2 regions of the Paenibacillus sp. Leaf72 genome follow, and region 1 is predicted to be linked to the other one. Evidence: predicted binding sites of a transcription regulator. Region 1 holds the regulator's gene; the other holds the start of a gene.

Region 1 (7,889 bases):
ATTTTGCAATATTCATCACCGGTCATTAAGAAAAAAATGGTTAAAGTGTACGCAGACATAGGCTCGACGATTCGCGATGCCATCGGAGCTTTTGTAAGTGAAGTCAAATCCGGTGAGTTTCCAGCGGAGGAGCATGTGTTCGGCAAAAGGTCTGAGGACGCTGTAGACAGCCTCTATGGCGGTTCAGCGACCCGCGAGCAGACTAATGGTGTCAAAGGTGCGGGTGAAAGCCAGCAGGCTGGAGAGGGGAATGAGCAGCGTGATTTTGTGCCGAACCATAGATGAGCTAAAAGAGCAGCAAAAGAAGATGTGGAGCGGCGGCAGCAAGCCAAGCATCGGTTTTGTGCCAACGATGGGTTATTTGCATGAAGGACATGCCAGTTTAATGCGGCAGGCAGCAGCAGAAAATGATATTAGCGTGCTGTCGATTTTCGTCAACCCGCTGCAATTTGGGCCGAACGAGGATTTTGAAACGTATCCGCGCAATGAGCAGCGCGATTTATCCATCGCTGCTGAAAACGGCATTGATATCGTATTTATGCCATCGGTCAGCGAAATGTATCCGCGCAAGGTGCTGACGAAGGTGCTCGTCAGCGATGTAACAGACCGCTTATGCGGCGCATCGCGCCCTGGTCATTTTGACGGCGTTGGAACGGTCGTCAGCAAGCTGTTTCATCTGGTGCAGCCAGACCGGGCCTACTTTGGCATGAAGGATGCCCAGCAAGTCGCAGTCATTCAGCAAATGACCGATGACTTGAATTTCCCTGTTACGATCGTGCCATGCCCGATTGTGCGGGAGCCGGATGGCCTTGCGCTTAGCTCGCGCAACGTATATTTGAATGCGGAGCAGCGGTCGCAAGCTGTTGCCCTTTCTTCATCGCTTGCAAAGGCGCGGGAATGGATGAAGGACGCCTCGCTAACGCCAGCAGAGCTTGTGAACAAAGTGCGTGCTGCGATTAGCGAAGCACCGCTTGCCAATATCGATTATGTCGAAGTACTGGAATACCCTGCACTTGCCACACCTGTTGCTGACGTTCCTTTTCAAAGTACCCGCAAGCATTACATTTTGGCTTTAGCCGTAAAATTCGGGGCGACCCGTTTAATTGATAATGAGCTGTTTGAACCTTTGGAGGTGAATGGCAATGTTTAGAACGATGATGAAATCAAAGCTGCACCGCGCGACGGTAACGGAGGCAAACCTCAATTACGTCGGCAGCATTACCATTGATGAGGATTTAATGGATGCGGCGGATCTTTGGGCCAATGAAAAGGTGCAAATCGTAAACAATAATAATGGTGCCCGCCTTGAAACATACGTTATAAAAGGGGAGCGAGGCTCTGGCGTTATTTGCCTCAATGGCGCAGCTGCCCGACTCGTACAGCCAGGAGATACGGTCATTATTATTTCTTATGCATCGATGACGGAGGAAGAGGCTAGAAATTACAAGCCGCGCGTCGTTATTTTGGATGAGGCGAACCGTCCGGTGTCGCAAATGACGGAAGAAATTCATGCGACGATTTTGTAAGCAGGCGCAAGTCAGTTCCTCCGTTATGTAAAGGCTGGTTCCAAGTATGAAAAGCACCCGCTTAACAAAGAATGAGGTTATCACTCCTCAATTCTTTGGTGAAGGCGGGATGCATGATGTTCCAGCATATGTTTGCGACGATGAACGAAATGCTCGACAACATTATTGATTCCTACCCTCTGGCGGCGGAGGAACAGAAGCAATATTATGACGAGCAGCTTTACGCTTTGAAGCAAATCAGCGATTCTTTAATTGAGCAATGGATTGATTTTGAAGAAAAATTTGCCGTTTTCACAGAGGAAGAGGCCGAGCCTTCAAATGCTTCACTGCTTACAGCAGCAGCGGAGTATGTAGGACAAGCGCCAGCGGCTGTGCAGCCATTGCCGCCGCAGCAAGCAGAAAAGCCAAACGTCTCACAGCAGCCTATTTCTGGCATGACTGTGGAGCAAGCGGAGCTCATATCCAAAGGACAAGGCTATTATCAATTATTTATGTTTTCCCATGCTGCAAAGCAGTTCCAGCTTGCTGTAAACCACCTGCCGGAATGCAATTTAGCAAGGCTGTTTTTGGCTATGACGAATATGCACCTGCAAAATTGGAGTGAGGCGCAGCGTCATTTTCAACTGCTAATTGGACTTACGGACTATCCGAAATGGCTCGCTTTAAGCTATAATGCCCTTGGGTGCATTCAAGCGGTTCATTTAAACTTGGAGCAGGCAGAGCAATTTTTCCTTAAAGCCTATGAGCTGGACCCAAGCTTTAAGGATCCGCTGAATAATTTGCAGAGCTGCCGGGAACGTCCGCAGCAGTTGTCATTATTGTTCGGCAGCACGGAGCTATGCTGCTTGTGAGAGGATCGGATTTATTTTATGAAATATGCAGTGCTTGATTTGGAAACGACCGGACACAGCGCCTCCGATGATATTTTGCAGGTGGGGCTGGTCCTCCTTGATGATGATCTTGAAGTTATTCATACGTATAATTCGTTTGTAAAGCCAACGATTGCGATACCACCGTTTATTACGCAGCTAACGGGCATTGACGAGGCAATGGTGGCGGATGCTCCTGAGCTGTCTGATGTGCTGATGGATATGATTCCGCTGCTTGATGATGCGGTGCTTGTCGCGCATAATGTCAATTTTGACGCTGGTTTTCTGAACCAAGCGCTTGATCGCAGCGGCTACCACACGTTTGCAGGGCGCAGGCTCGATACGATTGAGCTGCTGCGCATTCTTTTTCCATCGATTACGTCTTACCAGCTTGGTGCTGTGTCTGAGCAGTTCGGCATTACGCATGATCATCATCATCGCGCTGATAGCGATGCGATGGCGACCGCCGTTATATTTGCCAAATCAGTTCAAAAGCTACGGAGCTTGCCGCTGCTGACTTTGCAGCGGTTATCTTCGCTTGTAGACAATGGCAGCGATTTAAGCTGGTTTATTACGCTGACGCTTAAGCAGGTGGAACAGAACATCGTTATGGGTGTTCCGGATTATGATTTTTTCAACCAGTTTGCGTTGAAAGCCAGAGAATGGACAGAGGAAAAGCCCGCGCGAAGCGAAGAGGGAGCCTCGCCTTTGCAGGATATGTCATTCGAGCAATATTTGGATGAAATCAAGCAGCGTTTTATTGAGCAATTCCCGAATTATGAAGAACGCGAAGCGCAGACGACGATGTTCCATGAAGTGTTTGATTCGCTGGATAGCAAACGCCATTTGCTCATTGAAGCGGGAACAGGTACAGGAAAGTCTCTCGGCTATCTGATTCCAGCGCTCTATTATGGTATCCGTCAAGATGAGAAGATAGTCGTCAGCACGCATACCATTAATTTGCAAGAGCAGCTAAGGCATCGCGATGTGCCGCTGCTAAAACAGATTTTGCCGATAGAGTTCCGAGCTTCTATTTTCAAGGGCAGAGGGAATTATTTGTGCCTGCGCAAATTTGAAAGTAAAATAAATACGAGGGATATGATGTCCCCCGTTGATGATGCAATTACTGCCTCACAAATGGTCGTTTGGCTGGGCGAGACGGAAACAGGCGATCAGGAAGAGCTGAATTTCAGCAACAAGGGGACTGATTTCTGGTCGACCGTTGCCAGTGATGCAGATTCCTGTCTGAACCGGGCTTGTCCTTGGTTCAAACGCTGCTATTACCATCGTGCGAAGCATGAAGCTAATATTGCCGATGTGTGCATTACGAATCACTCCATGCTGTTTACAGACATTCAAGCGGATCATCGGCTGCTGCCGACTTACAGCCATTTGATTGTCGATGAAGCACATCATGTGGAGGAAGTAGCAAGCAAGCATTTGGGCATGCAGCTGGGCTATTATTCGATAACGAATGCGATTACGCGGATGTTCAAGGATAGTCGTTCCGGCTTGCTGCCATCGTTGCGCATTCATCTTCAGCAGGAAAGCGATGAGCGGGTTCAAGGCTGGCTTGAGACGATTGACACCATTATCCCGACCTTCACGGAAGTGAAGGAGCATTGGGAGAGGCTCTTTGAAATGCTGTACAGCTTCGTGCAAGCTTCTCCTGACGCGACGGGTGAAAACAATCAATCCGTTTATCGCCTGCGAGGCGACAGTCTGCCTGAAGGCTGGTCCGAAGTGCTCGCCGAAGAGACCAATATTCATACGGAGCTCATTCGCGTGCTGAAGACAGCTGAGAAAATGTCTGAGGAAATTAAAGACCGCATCGATGAGCTGGCCGTACAGGCGCTTGTAACGGATCTGAATGGCGTTTTGCGCGATTTGACGAGAGTTAAGGATGATCTGCGCAGCTTTATGAAAGTCGATCAGACGACTGACGTATTCTGGCTGGAAGCCAACATGACCTACAAGCATCGCTCGCTGCATCTTTATGCGGTGCCGATTGATGTGAGCAGCCAGCTTCAGCAGTATTTATTTGATGTGAAGGACAGCATTATTTTAACGTCAGCCACCCTTTCGGTGCAAAAGTCATTCCAGTTCGCCGAAGAGCAGCTTGGACTTAGCGGCTTTGAAGAGGCGGGCAGACTGCGCACCGTACAGCTGGCATCGCCGTTTAATTACCGGGAGCAGGCGCTCGTCATTATTCCGCGCAATTTCCCTGTTCTTAAAGGCTCGGCGGGCGAGCCCGCATTTATTTCAATGCTCGTCTCTTCTTTGGCAGATGCAGTGCAGCAGACCAATGGCAGAATGCTGGTGCTGTTCACCTCTTACCGAATGCTCAAGCAGGTATATGACCCGCTTAAAGCGGCGCTCGCGGCCACCAGCATTCAAGTGCTGGGCCAAGGCATCGACAGCGGCAATCGTACGAAGCTGACGCGGCGTTTTTTGCAGCAGCCAGAGTCCGTACTGCTTGGTACAAGCAGCTTTTGGGAAGGCGTAGATATTCCAGGCGAAGCCTTGACTTGCCTTGCCATCGTCCGATTGCCGTTCCAACCGCCCAATCATCCGCTGTTGGAAGCGAAGTCGGAATTGCTGCAGCGCCAAAAGCAAAATCCATTTATGAAGCTGTCAATTCCGCAAGCGGTTATTCGCTTCAAGCAGGGATTCGGCAGGCTCGTGCGAACGGCGAAGGATAAAGGCATTGTCATTATTTATGATACGCGAGTGATTGAAACGTATTATGGCAAGCATTTTCTGTATTCCTTGCCTGGCCCGAAAATTGAGCATATGCATATAGAGCAAATTGTACCGAGAATGAAAGAATGGCTTGGTGCCGAGAGGGAGGAGGAGAACGGGTGAAGCAGACGAAAATATCGGAGGCCGTCGTAAGACGCCTCCCCATTTACCTGCAAGTGCTAAACGAGCTGAACAACCGGGAGGTGCAGACCGTTTCGTCCCAGGAGCTTGGCGTCAAGCTGGATTTGAATCCGGCGCAAATCCGTAAGGACTTGGCGTATTTCGGCGATTTTGGCCGTAAAGGCATCGGCTATGATGTGACGTATTTAATTGAAAAAATTCGCCAAATTCTCAAGCTTGATCAGACGATAAATGTCGCGCTTGTCGGTGCGGGTAATTTAGGCCATGCGCTTTGCAATTATAATAAATACTCCAAAGACAATATGAAAATCATCGCGGTGTTTGATGTGCATCCATCTAAAATCGGCTCGCAAATTAATAATTTGACCGTTATGCCGATGGATATGCTGAAACAAACGGTGGAGGAAAACAATATCCGGATCGGCATTATAACCGTTCCCGGATTTGAAGCGCAAAACGTCGCTAATCAATTTATTGACGCCGGCATTGAAGGCTTGCTTAATTTTGCCCCAGCGATATTGAAGGTACCTGAGGAAATTCGCATACATCATGCTGACTTTACGAAAGAGCTGCTAAGTCTGGCCTATTACTTGGAGAGGGAAAGGGATGACGAAAATGAGCCAAATTTGGATTGAAAATGGACGTTTTGTAACGATGGAGGATGGCGAGCATGTGCTGCAAGGGCATATGGTTGTAACCGATGATCGCATTACATATATCGGAGCAGAAGCTCCAACTGGGCTGCAAGCCGATGTGCAAAAGCTGGATGGCAGCAAGCTTGCTTTTATGCCGGGTCTAGTAAACACGCATGGACATGCGGCTATGACTTTGCTGCGCGGCTATTCCGATGATCAAAACCTGCAAGTATGGCTGGAGCAAAAAATGTGGCCGATGGAAGGCAAATACATCGACCTTGATACCCGTGCGGGCAGCGCGCTTGCCGTGGTGGAAATGCTTAAATCCGGTACGACAGCTTTCGTGGATATGTATGACCGCATGGACCAGCTGGCCGAAGTTGTTGAACAGTCCGGCATTCGCGGCTGTCTGACGCGCGGCGTCATCGGCCTTTGCCCGGAGGATGTACAGCAAGCTAAGCTGGCGGAAGCGATTGCTTTCGCACGCGATTGGAACGGCAAGGCCGATGGCCGGATTACGACGATGATTTCGCCGCATGCGCCTTATACATGCCCGCCAGATTATATTGAGAAATTTGTTCAGGCCGCTCATGATTATGATTTGCCACTGCATACGCATATGTCAGAATCGATTGCCGAAGTAGAGCAGAACGTTCGCGATTATGGCGTTCGTCCCGTTCAGCATCTCGACAATTTAGGCTTCTTCTCGCGTCCGGCGCTCGTTGCTCATGCGGTGCATTTGAATGACGAGGAAATTGCGCTGCTGGCTGAACGCAAAGTAGCCGTATCGCATAACCCGGTCAGCAACCTCAAGCTGGCAAGCGGCATTGCCCGCGTGCCTGCTTTGCTTCGCGCAGGTGTAACTGTATCATTAGGCACGGACAGCGCGGCGAGCAACAACAATCTTGATCTATTCAAGGAAATCAATCTTGCGGCTTTGCTGCATAAAGGTGTTTCTGGCGATCCTACGGTTGTGCCAGCCATTGAAGCTTTGCGTATGGGAACGGTATACGGCGCTCGCTCCATTTGGCAGGAGGATTCCATTGGCCGCCTGCGCGTTGGCATGAAGGCTGACTTCATCGCGATCGATATTGAACAGCCGCATTATTATCCACAGACGGATATTGTGTCCCATTTGGTATATGCCGGCTCTGGCCGCGACGTTAAGCATGTATGGGTGGACGGCCGCCAAGTTGTACGGGATGGCGAATGCACGCTGCTTGATGAGGAGAAAATTCGTCACGATGCTCAGGCGAGCTTCGAGAGGCTGTTGAAGGCATAATGCGGGCGAGAACGAGAAAGCCGTTTTGGACGGTAAAACGGGCTGTCTTTATTTCAGTTATTTTTGTTATCGCATTGCTGACCGTTACGATTGTTTATTACCGAACTGTGCATAAGGATTTATGGGCAGAGGAAGCCCCTATTAAAGCGCATGCTATTGAAGCCGCGCAGTTGACGGAAGTCACCGGGATGACGAAGCAGGTGTGGGATGGCATTTCCTGGGTTGTAAAAGGGAATACGGCTGATGAACAAGACGTTTATGTATTTCTAACGACAGCGGAAGGTCCTGTGCTCACGGTGAAAGCGACCGAGCATATTACTCAAGAGCAGGCGGATACTGCTTTACTGGGCAGCGAGCCGGATGCGGATATTAAAAGAACACAGCCGGGTTTGCTGAACGGCGAGCCGGTATGGGAAATTTTTTATAGCCGTGATGAAGCGATAACGAAATATTATTATGCGTATTATTCGTTCCGCGATGGCGCATTTTTGAAGAAATATAGTTTAGTAGGTGACAAGGCGTCCTAGCTGTAATGGATGCCTTAGCTGTAACAGTTGGAATTGCTGGCTATTATTACACCCCCTTATTCAACAGGCGATGTGATATACTTTCGTGTATCGGAGTGGATATGCGTTTGGTATATCACCGTCATTTTGAGAGGGGGATTTTTACGATGTTCAAACTCAAGATTATG
Region 2 (7,889 bases), on a different contig from region 1:
TTTAAAACCATTTCTATAGCTGCAAGGTTAGTTATCGGTTTGGAATTATTATTGGCTATTGCATTTATTTTTGATTTATGGGAAGTATGGAGACAGGCAATGAGCATCATACTGCTTGTTTTTTTTAGTATAATCACATGGAGAAAAAATCGTGGAAAAGCACAAAATTCTTGTTCTTGCTTTGGAGAAGTATCATTTTTAAATAAAAACCCATTACTAAGAAATGGATTATTAATACTATTTGTTTTAATTACAATGTATAATGCTGAAATTCCTATTAACACAATTGTTTCTCTTCAATTAATGTTTTTATCTATTTGGTTAGTTTTGTTGATTGAAATTTTGTTTATAAAAAATTGGGTTAAAAGGATATAATGATAATTAAATTGATTATGTATACAAACACTGTAATTTTTATAATTGTATTTATTTTATATATTCTAAAAAAATCCCGAAATATTGCTGTTTTGCGGTCGCTCTACTCACAAATATCTTTACTACTTGTGCAAAATCAAATAAGGGCAATCGTTCTTGACTATAAAAATGCTTCCTATGAGCAGATAGACCGTTTACTTTGCGAGTCAAGTATTTCTGAGCAAGTTATATTTTTTTCAGCTCCGCACTGGTTATACATAATCAAAAAAAAAACTTGGAAGAAACACAAGGTTTTTCATATTTCCTCTTTGGAGAATATTGAGATTAACGAAGGTTCGGGATATCTTATTTATTGCAAAAAGAATAAAATTGTAATAATTAGAGAATTAACTGAATACTTAATACATTTAAAAAGAAAATTGTAACTACTTAGGTAACACTTAAGAAGCGAACTGTCCACGGAGGGAAATGGCGAGAGCCTTGATGACTTCCCAGTTTTCTTTCTGAAATTCACAAAGAAGGTGCGTAGCCCATTCATGCCCGTCTGATGATTCAATACTGAGACATTCCAGCAATAAATGAGCGATGCACAAGACATGTTTATAGTGATAATCCGTGTTGAAATAGGTGCTAAAACAGTTATGGACGACAATCCCTGAACAAAAGGGTAAGCAGGCGATAGAAACTATCGGCTGCTTACCGCGACCCTGATGAATGCCTGAACAGATCCAGTGCGGGTCCCCCTGTATCATGATAGTTGTCGTACCTCTCAAAAGACTTAAAGACAGCAAAGAGTGTCACTTAAAGCTGACCTTTTCGAAGCTATGGGAACAGGAAACACCAGAGTAGGCTAATTCCTTCTAAGATGACTGGTATTATTGGGAAACTCATAGTCAAATTTCAGATATGATAAAAGCCGATTCGTCAGCATCAGCAGGGCACCATATCTTACGGCGGTTTACATCCAAAGAAACCAACGGCATCTTTGAGACTATAGATGGGCTTGTGCAATGCGTGAAACGACGAGCGCATGGTTACAGATCGGTTAGAAACCTTACTAAGATGATTTATTTAATCACTGGAGGATTGAAGCTCAAAATGGCCGTATCTGACAAAGAAGAACCGTAGATCAGTTTGGAGCCACAACCCGCTCATCTCACCGAATACGATTCCTTTGTCCAAGTTTTATAGGTTTCAACTACCTAAGCGAAACTGTGAGTAGCCCTCTATTTGATGTTCGATTCAATATGTTATGCCATCTCATCCCGAATCGACTCAATCAAGCCTTTCAGCTTGTTCGCCGACTTCTGGAACAGCGCCGTTTCTTCGTCCGACAGTGTCAGCTCCAGAACGTTGCGGATACCGCTGCGATCAACGACGCATGGAACGCCGATGTATACATCGGATACGCCGAGGTAGTTGTCGAGCAGGGTCGATACGTTCAGCACGGCGCCTTCATCTTGCAGAATCGCGGTACAGATGCGGTCGAGTGCCAGAGCGATGGCGTAATACGTCGCGCCTTTTGCTTCGATAATTTGGTAAGCGGCATCGCGTGTGCCGGTGAAAATCCGTTCTTTCTGTTCGTCGTTCAGTCCGAGCTCTGTACCCGCAACGTTCGACAGGCTCCATACCGGCAGCTCGGAATCGCCATGCTCCCCGATAATTGGGGCGTGGACGCTGCGCGGATCAATGTTCAGCTCTTCGCCAATCAGATAGCGGAAGCGTGCGCTGTCGAGCAGCGTGCCTGAACCGATGACGCGGTTAACGGGCCAGCGCGATTTTCGCAAGGAGAAGTAGCTCATGACGTCCACTGGGTTCGAGGCGATCAGCAGAATGCCATCGTCATTATATTTCAAGACCTCATCAATAATTTGGTCAAAAATCGCTACGTTGCGCTTCAGCAGCTGAATGCGCTCTTCGCCTGGACGCTGGGCCACACCGGCCGTAATAATAATGATGTCCGCGCCTTTGCAGTCCTCGTAAGTGCCTGCCCATACCTTCGTGCCGCCAAGGAACGGCATGCCGTGGTTCATGTCGAGCGCATCGCCGATCGCTTTCTTCTCATTGGCATCGATAAGCACCAGCTCATCCATGCGATTGCGAAGCAGCAGTGTATAAGCGGTTGTTGAGCCTACAGCCCCAGCGCCAATGACAACAATTCTTGATTTTTTCATATCCGATCTCTCCCCGTCTAATGGTGTAGTTGCTTCTAGTTTTGCTTTTGCCATTACTCCTGAATTACTTCTGCAATGCCTTCTGTTCTTGCTCTTGCGCGTGATCCTCTTTGTCGAAATAAGGCTTGTTCACGAAATAATACATATATCCCATTAATACGCCGCCGCCAATCAGATTGCCCAGTGTGACAGGCACAAGATTGTGAATGACGCCGCCGTAAGTAATCGTGTCTGGATGGTCGACGACTAGTGCAATAGCAAAGGTGCACATGTTGGCAATGCTATGCTCGTAGCCCGAAATAAAGAAGCAGAAGACGAACAGCATCATGGAAAACATTTTTGCCCCGTCATGCTTCATGCCCATCGGGATAAAAAAGGCGAGACAGACTAGCCAGTTACATAAAATCGCCCGGAAAAAAAGCTCCATCGACGACGTATGCATTTTCGCTTCGACGACACTGAGCAGGAACGTATTGACCTTCTCGCTGTCGAACAGTCCGGTTGTCATAATGAGCAGGGCGAACACGGCTGCGCCAAGCAGGTTGCCAGCGTAGCTGGTCAGCCACATTTTGATGGCGTCGGTCCATTTGAGCTTGCGCCGGAGCGCGGTAAACGAATAATAAAACGTATTGCCGGTAAACAAGTCGCCGCCGCCGTATGCGATGAGAATAATCGCAGCTCCGAACGTTAGCGCGGCCATCGGATAAGCGAGTGGAGAATGCTCGGCGTAAAAAAAGTTACCCGTCTTAAAGGCGACTATAACGCCAAAGCCAATGAACATGCTGGCGAGCATGGACCTGGAAATATACCGGATGCGGCTTTGCTGAAAAATCATATGCTTCTTGTGTGCGAGTTGCTCGACCTTGCGTAGCGGTTCAGTTTCCATGAGCATTCACTCCTCTTGCTGCTTACTGAGGTTAGAATAACACAGGAGGGACACAGTCGATTGTGACATTCCTCACAGGTAAAGGCGAAAATTGTTACAGAAATAAGGGATTCCCGGCGGAGTGGACAACTACTGAGCTAATGATTATTCCTGTAATGGCAAAAATTAGGTAGTCTTCTTGTAGATGCAAACGGAGGTGCACATCTATTTGCATAAATATAGCGGCATTAAAGAATGAGGCTTCACCACAACCAAATTAAATGGAATAAAGGAGAGTTTATTCGATGAAAAAATGGATTGGTGCTCTATTATCTTTGGCCCTTATTATTGCAATTGCTGGTGTGCAGCCTGCCCCTGTATCAGCGGCAGAAGTTGTAAACGCTACCATTATTGTTCCTAAAAATACGACCTATGACGGCAAAGGCAAAGTTTTTGTCGCGAACCCGAGTACGTTAGGGGATGGCAGCCAGGCTGAGAACCAGAAGCCGGTATTCCGTCTGGAGGCAGGCGCAACGCTGAAAAATGTCATTATCGGCGCTCCTGCTGCCGACGGCGTTCACTGCTATGGCAGCTGCAATATTGAGAATGTGACATGGCAGGATGTAGGCGAGGACGCTTTGACTCTAAAATCTTCCGGTACCGTTAATATTACAGGCGGCGGCGCATATAAAGCCTATGACAAGGTGTTCCAAATGAATGCATCCGGCACGATCAATATTAAAAATTTCAAGGCCAATGACATCGGCAAGCTCGTTCGTCAAAATGGCGGCACCTCTTATTCGGTATCCATGAATGTTTCAAATAGCGATATTTCCAAGGTGAAGGATTCCATTTTGCGTACAGACAGCAGCTCCACAACGGGCAAAATAACAAACACGCGCTATTCTGGCGTGCCGACGCTGTTCAAAGGTTTTGCATCCGGCAAAACCAGTCAATCCGGAAACACGGCTTATTAGGCAATCCTTCCAAAAAAAGACGCGGCAATGCCGCTTAAGCTTTAGCTTAAGCCTTAGCTTGAACCTGAGCCTGAGCCGCAGAGCCTAGCGTTTGGAAGGATAGCCGTCCCCCGTAAGTAAGCCTGTTTATAAATCATCAACAGGGCCTGTGCCGAGATTAGGCGGCATGGGCTCTGTTTCCCATTTGGCGACAATGAGCATATCCAAATGTCTGGCGGAGCGTAGCAAATCCTGCACAATCGTTTTGCGGACGAGCATTTGCCACGGCGGCCGGCGCGATTGTCCAATAATGAGCTGGGTCGCTTGCAGGTCAGCCATCTGTTTCAGCAAAATTCCGCTAATTTCCTGGCGTCTATCTGCCGCACTTACCGCCAGCTGGCCGCCAAGCCGCTCGCACAGCTGCCGCAGCGCATGAAGCCGCTTTTGCTGCACCTCGGTTTGCTGAATTTTACGGCTGTGCACATAATGGACATGCCATTCTGCCTTCAAGCGGTGAGCGATGCGAAAGCCGCGGCGAATCAGCCTTTCCGCCTGATCACCCAAATCGATGCATACAAAAATCACCTCGCGCTTGCGCCAAGGTCCCCGAAGCGAAGGGCCGCGTTCCCACGACTCCAGCCGTTCATCGACATCATCCGCAATTTCGCGCAGCGCCAGCTCTCGCAAGGCAATCAAATTGCCGATTTTGAAAAAAGAGCCCAGCGCCTGCTCCACCTTTTCCTGCTTGTAAATTTTGCCGTCGCGCATGCGCTGCGCCAGCATTTGGGGCGTAACGTCAATGAGCTCGATTTCACTTGCCATTTGTAAAATCGCGTCCGGCACCGTTTCTCTCACCCGCACACCGGTCAATTGCTCCACCGCGTCATTCAAGCTTTCCACATGCTGCACGTTCACGGTGGAAATAACGGAAATCCCGTTTTCCAGCAGCAGCAAAATATCTTCGTACCTTTTCTTGAGCAGGCTGCCGGGCACATTCGTATGGGCAAGCTCATCGATCAGCACAACCTCGGGGCGGCGCGCGATAACAGCCGTTGTATCCATTTCCTCAAGCCGCGCTGCCCCATAGGGAATAACTGCCCGGGGCAAAATCGCCAAGTCGCCGACCTGCTCGGCCGTTTCCTTGCGTCCATGCGTTTCCAGCCAGCCAATGACGACATCTACGCCTTTACGCTTAAGAATGTTACCCTCCTGGAGCATTTTGTACGTTTTCCCGACGCCAGGAGCGGCTCCGATATAAATTTTGAACGTGCCGCGTCGCATGCGCTGGGCCTGTTCCTCCATCTCGCGGGAGTCCAGACGATGAAAAAGCGCCTCCTGCCCGCCCCAGCGGGTTTTAACGGGCAAAATCCGCTCTCCCTCATGCTCCGCCCGATCCGTCATCACAAACACGTCGATGTTCCGTATTTTACGGAGCACGCGGTTGACGATAGAGCCTTGCAGACGCTCCTGCCATGCTTTCTTCTTGGAATGGCCCATCACAATGCGCGTCGCATGCTGCCGCGTTGCATATGCCACAAGTGCGGCAGGCAGCTTGCGCGCATGCGCCAGAGGGAGCTCCTCGAACGCGCCGCCGACCTTCGCCACCAGCTTTTGCATCGAGCGTTTGATCGTTTGCTGCTCCTTCGATAAGCTGCGGCCCGGCAGCAGAAAGGTGACAACGGCAAGCTCGCCATGCAGCCGCTTGGCAATTTGCTGGCCCCGGCGCACATATAGGGAGCCGTTGAAGTGATATTGCGCCGACACCACAATCCGCTCGGCTGCTCCTGATGGGCCGCTTAAGCCCAACGCTTCGCGGTGCTTTTCCAGCGTTTCGTGAACACCCTCTGCCATGAGGCAGAGAGCGACTTCACGCAGAACAGCCAGATTGCCGGGCAGCCGCATAGCCGGATGGAGGGAGCTGCCGAGCAGTCCCTCTTCCATCCGGCTCAGCATCGTCTCAGGAGAGACATCAATGAGGCGAACCTCATCGGCCCATTCCAGCGTGTCCGCCGGAACCGTCTCCTCCGCACGAATGCCCGTCATTTTGAAAATAACCCCGTCCTCGCCCTCCAGCTCGTAGACATTAATCGTCGTAATGATGCTGATGCCATGCTCCAGCAAATATTGAATATCCTCCAGCCGCATCTGGAAGCGGGCGCACGTACGGTTGCGATGGGCGAGGCCATCGACGAGCACGACCTCCGGGTTGCGGGCGAGCAGCGCCTCCAGCGGCAAATCCTGCTGCTCCTTGCCATCGCGCTGCCACTTAATGCTCGGGACATGCTCCAGCTCAGACTCAAGCGCTGCTTGATTCCTATTTGTACTTGGAGCTGGCGTTAAGGCGCAAATGACGACATCAATGCCCTGCTGCTTCAGCAGCTGGCCTTCCTGCAGCAGATGATACGTTTTGCCGGAGCCTGCGACCGAGCCAATGATGATTTTCAGGCGTCCCTTATGCAGCCGGGAGATAGAAGCCAATATCTCCTCCGGCGTCTTGCGTTGATACGGTGGCATTCTGCTCCCGCCTTCTTTTTTATTTGGCGATTCGAGTGGATAAAGCCAGATTCAGCTCCAGCACATTGACGCGCTTGTCACCGAAGAGGCCGAGCTCGCGTCCTTTCGTATGCGCGTGTACAAGTTCTTCAAGCTCTGCCTTCGGCAGTCCTGTCAGCTTGCTAATTCTTGCAATTTGTACGATAGCCGACTGCGGCGTAATATCCGGGTCAAGCCCGGAGCCGGAGTTCGTTATTAATGCAAGCGGCAGCTGAGCAATCGGCACCTCGGGATTATCCTGCTGCCACTGGGCGATAGATGCTTTCATGCGAGCCAGCAGCTCCGGGTTCGAAGGGGCATAGTTGTTAGAGCCGGAAGCTTCCGCCTTATAGTCAATGCTCGACACCCGCCCCTGAAAATAGCGCTGATCGGTGAAAGGCTGACCGATCAGCGACGAACCAACGACGTTGCCTGCGCTGTCCTTGAGCAGGCTGCCATTGGCCTGGGCCGGGAACAGCAGCTGCGCGGCGCCTGTGCTCACAAGCGGATACACGATACCGCAAAGGAGCAGAAACAGCAGGCTGGCGCGCAGCGACATCCCGATTACGGAAGATGGGGAGGGCGGCACTGATGAAGACGAAGCGGATGGCATAGGTGACGATGGACGTTTTCCTTTTAAAATAGCATGCATAGCACAATTCCCTTCTTTCTAATTAAAGGTTCGTTTCATTAATAGGCCGCAGCCGATCTGGACGGCGTTAAATCCAAATATGAACCATCATGTCGATGAGCTTAATGCCGATGAACGGCGCGATCATGCCGCCGAGCCCGTAAATGAGCAAATTGCGGCTGAGCAGGCGGGCGGCGCTGAGCGGACGATAGGCGACGCCTTTCATCGCTAGCGGAATGAGCAGCGGAATAATGATCGCATTAAAGATGAGCGCGGACAAAATCGCCGACAGCGGCGAGCCAAGCTGCATCACATTCAGCGCCTGCATTTGCGGAATCGCCAGCATAAACATCGCG

What was found. The regulator Rex, encoded in region 1, represses fermentation and respiration genes when NADH is low (regulators of the CRP and FNR family bind a similar motif). The targets are predictions, from matches to a motif close to TTGTGAAATATTTCACAA.
Region 2: the regulator Rex is predicted to act here: its motif matches at 3,496-3,513, upstream of ASF12_RS16255 (formate/nitrite transporter family protein).

The regions. Positions count from the first base shown of each region.
Region 1 covers NZ_LMLV01000001.1:306,630-314,518, reverse strand. Annotated here, with positions in the region: gene panB (3-methyl-2-oxobutanoate hydroxymethyltransferase) at 1-285, shown strand, start outside; gene panC (pantoate--beta-alanine ligase) at 260-1,150, shown strand; gene panD (aspartate 1-decarboxylase) at 1,143-1,526, shown strand; gene ASF12_RS01295 (hypothetical protein) at 1,640-2,377, shown strand; gene dinG (ATP-dependent DNA helicase DinG) at 2,396-5,260, shown strand; gene ASF12_RS01285 (redox-sensing transcriptional repressor Rex) at 5,257-5,913, shown strand; gene ASF12_RS01280 (amidohydrolase) at 5,894-7,195, shown strand; gene ASF12_RS01275 (hypothetical protein) at 7,195-7,722, shown strand; gene ASF12_RS01270 (hypothetical protein) at 7,869-7,889, shown strand, end outside.
Region 2 covers NZ_LMLV01000012.1:344,230-352,118, forward strand. Annotated here, with positions in the region: gene ASF12_RS16240 (MauE/DoxX family redox-associated membrane protein) at 1-375, shown strand, start outside; partial or broken gene ASF12_RS33765 (transposase) at 1,252-1,503, shown strand; gene ASF12_RS16250 (L-lactate dehydrogenase) at 1,626-2,549, opposite strand; gene ASF12_RS16255 (formate/nitrite transporter family protein) at 2,614-3,435, opposite strand; gene ASF12_RS16260 (pectate lyase) at 3,720-4,391, shown strand; gene ASF12_RS16265 (histidine kinase) at 4,518-6,884, opposite strand; gene kdpC (potassium-transporting ATPase subunit KdpC) at 6,904-7,515, opposite strand; gene kdpB (potassium-transporting ATPase subunit KdpB) at 7,622-7,889, opposite strand, start outside.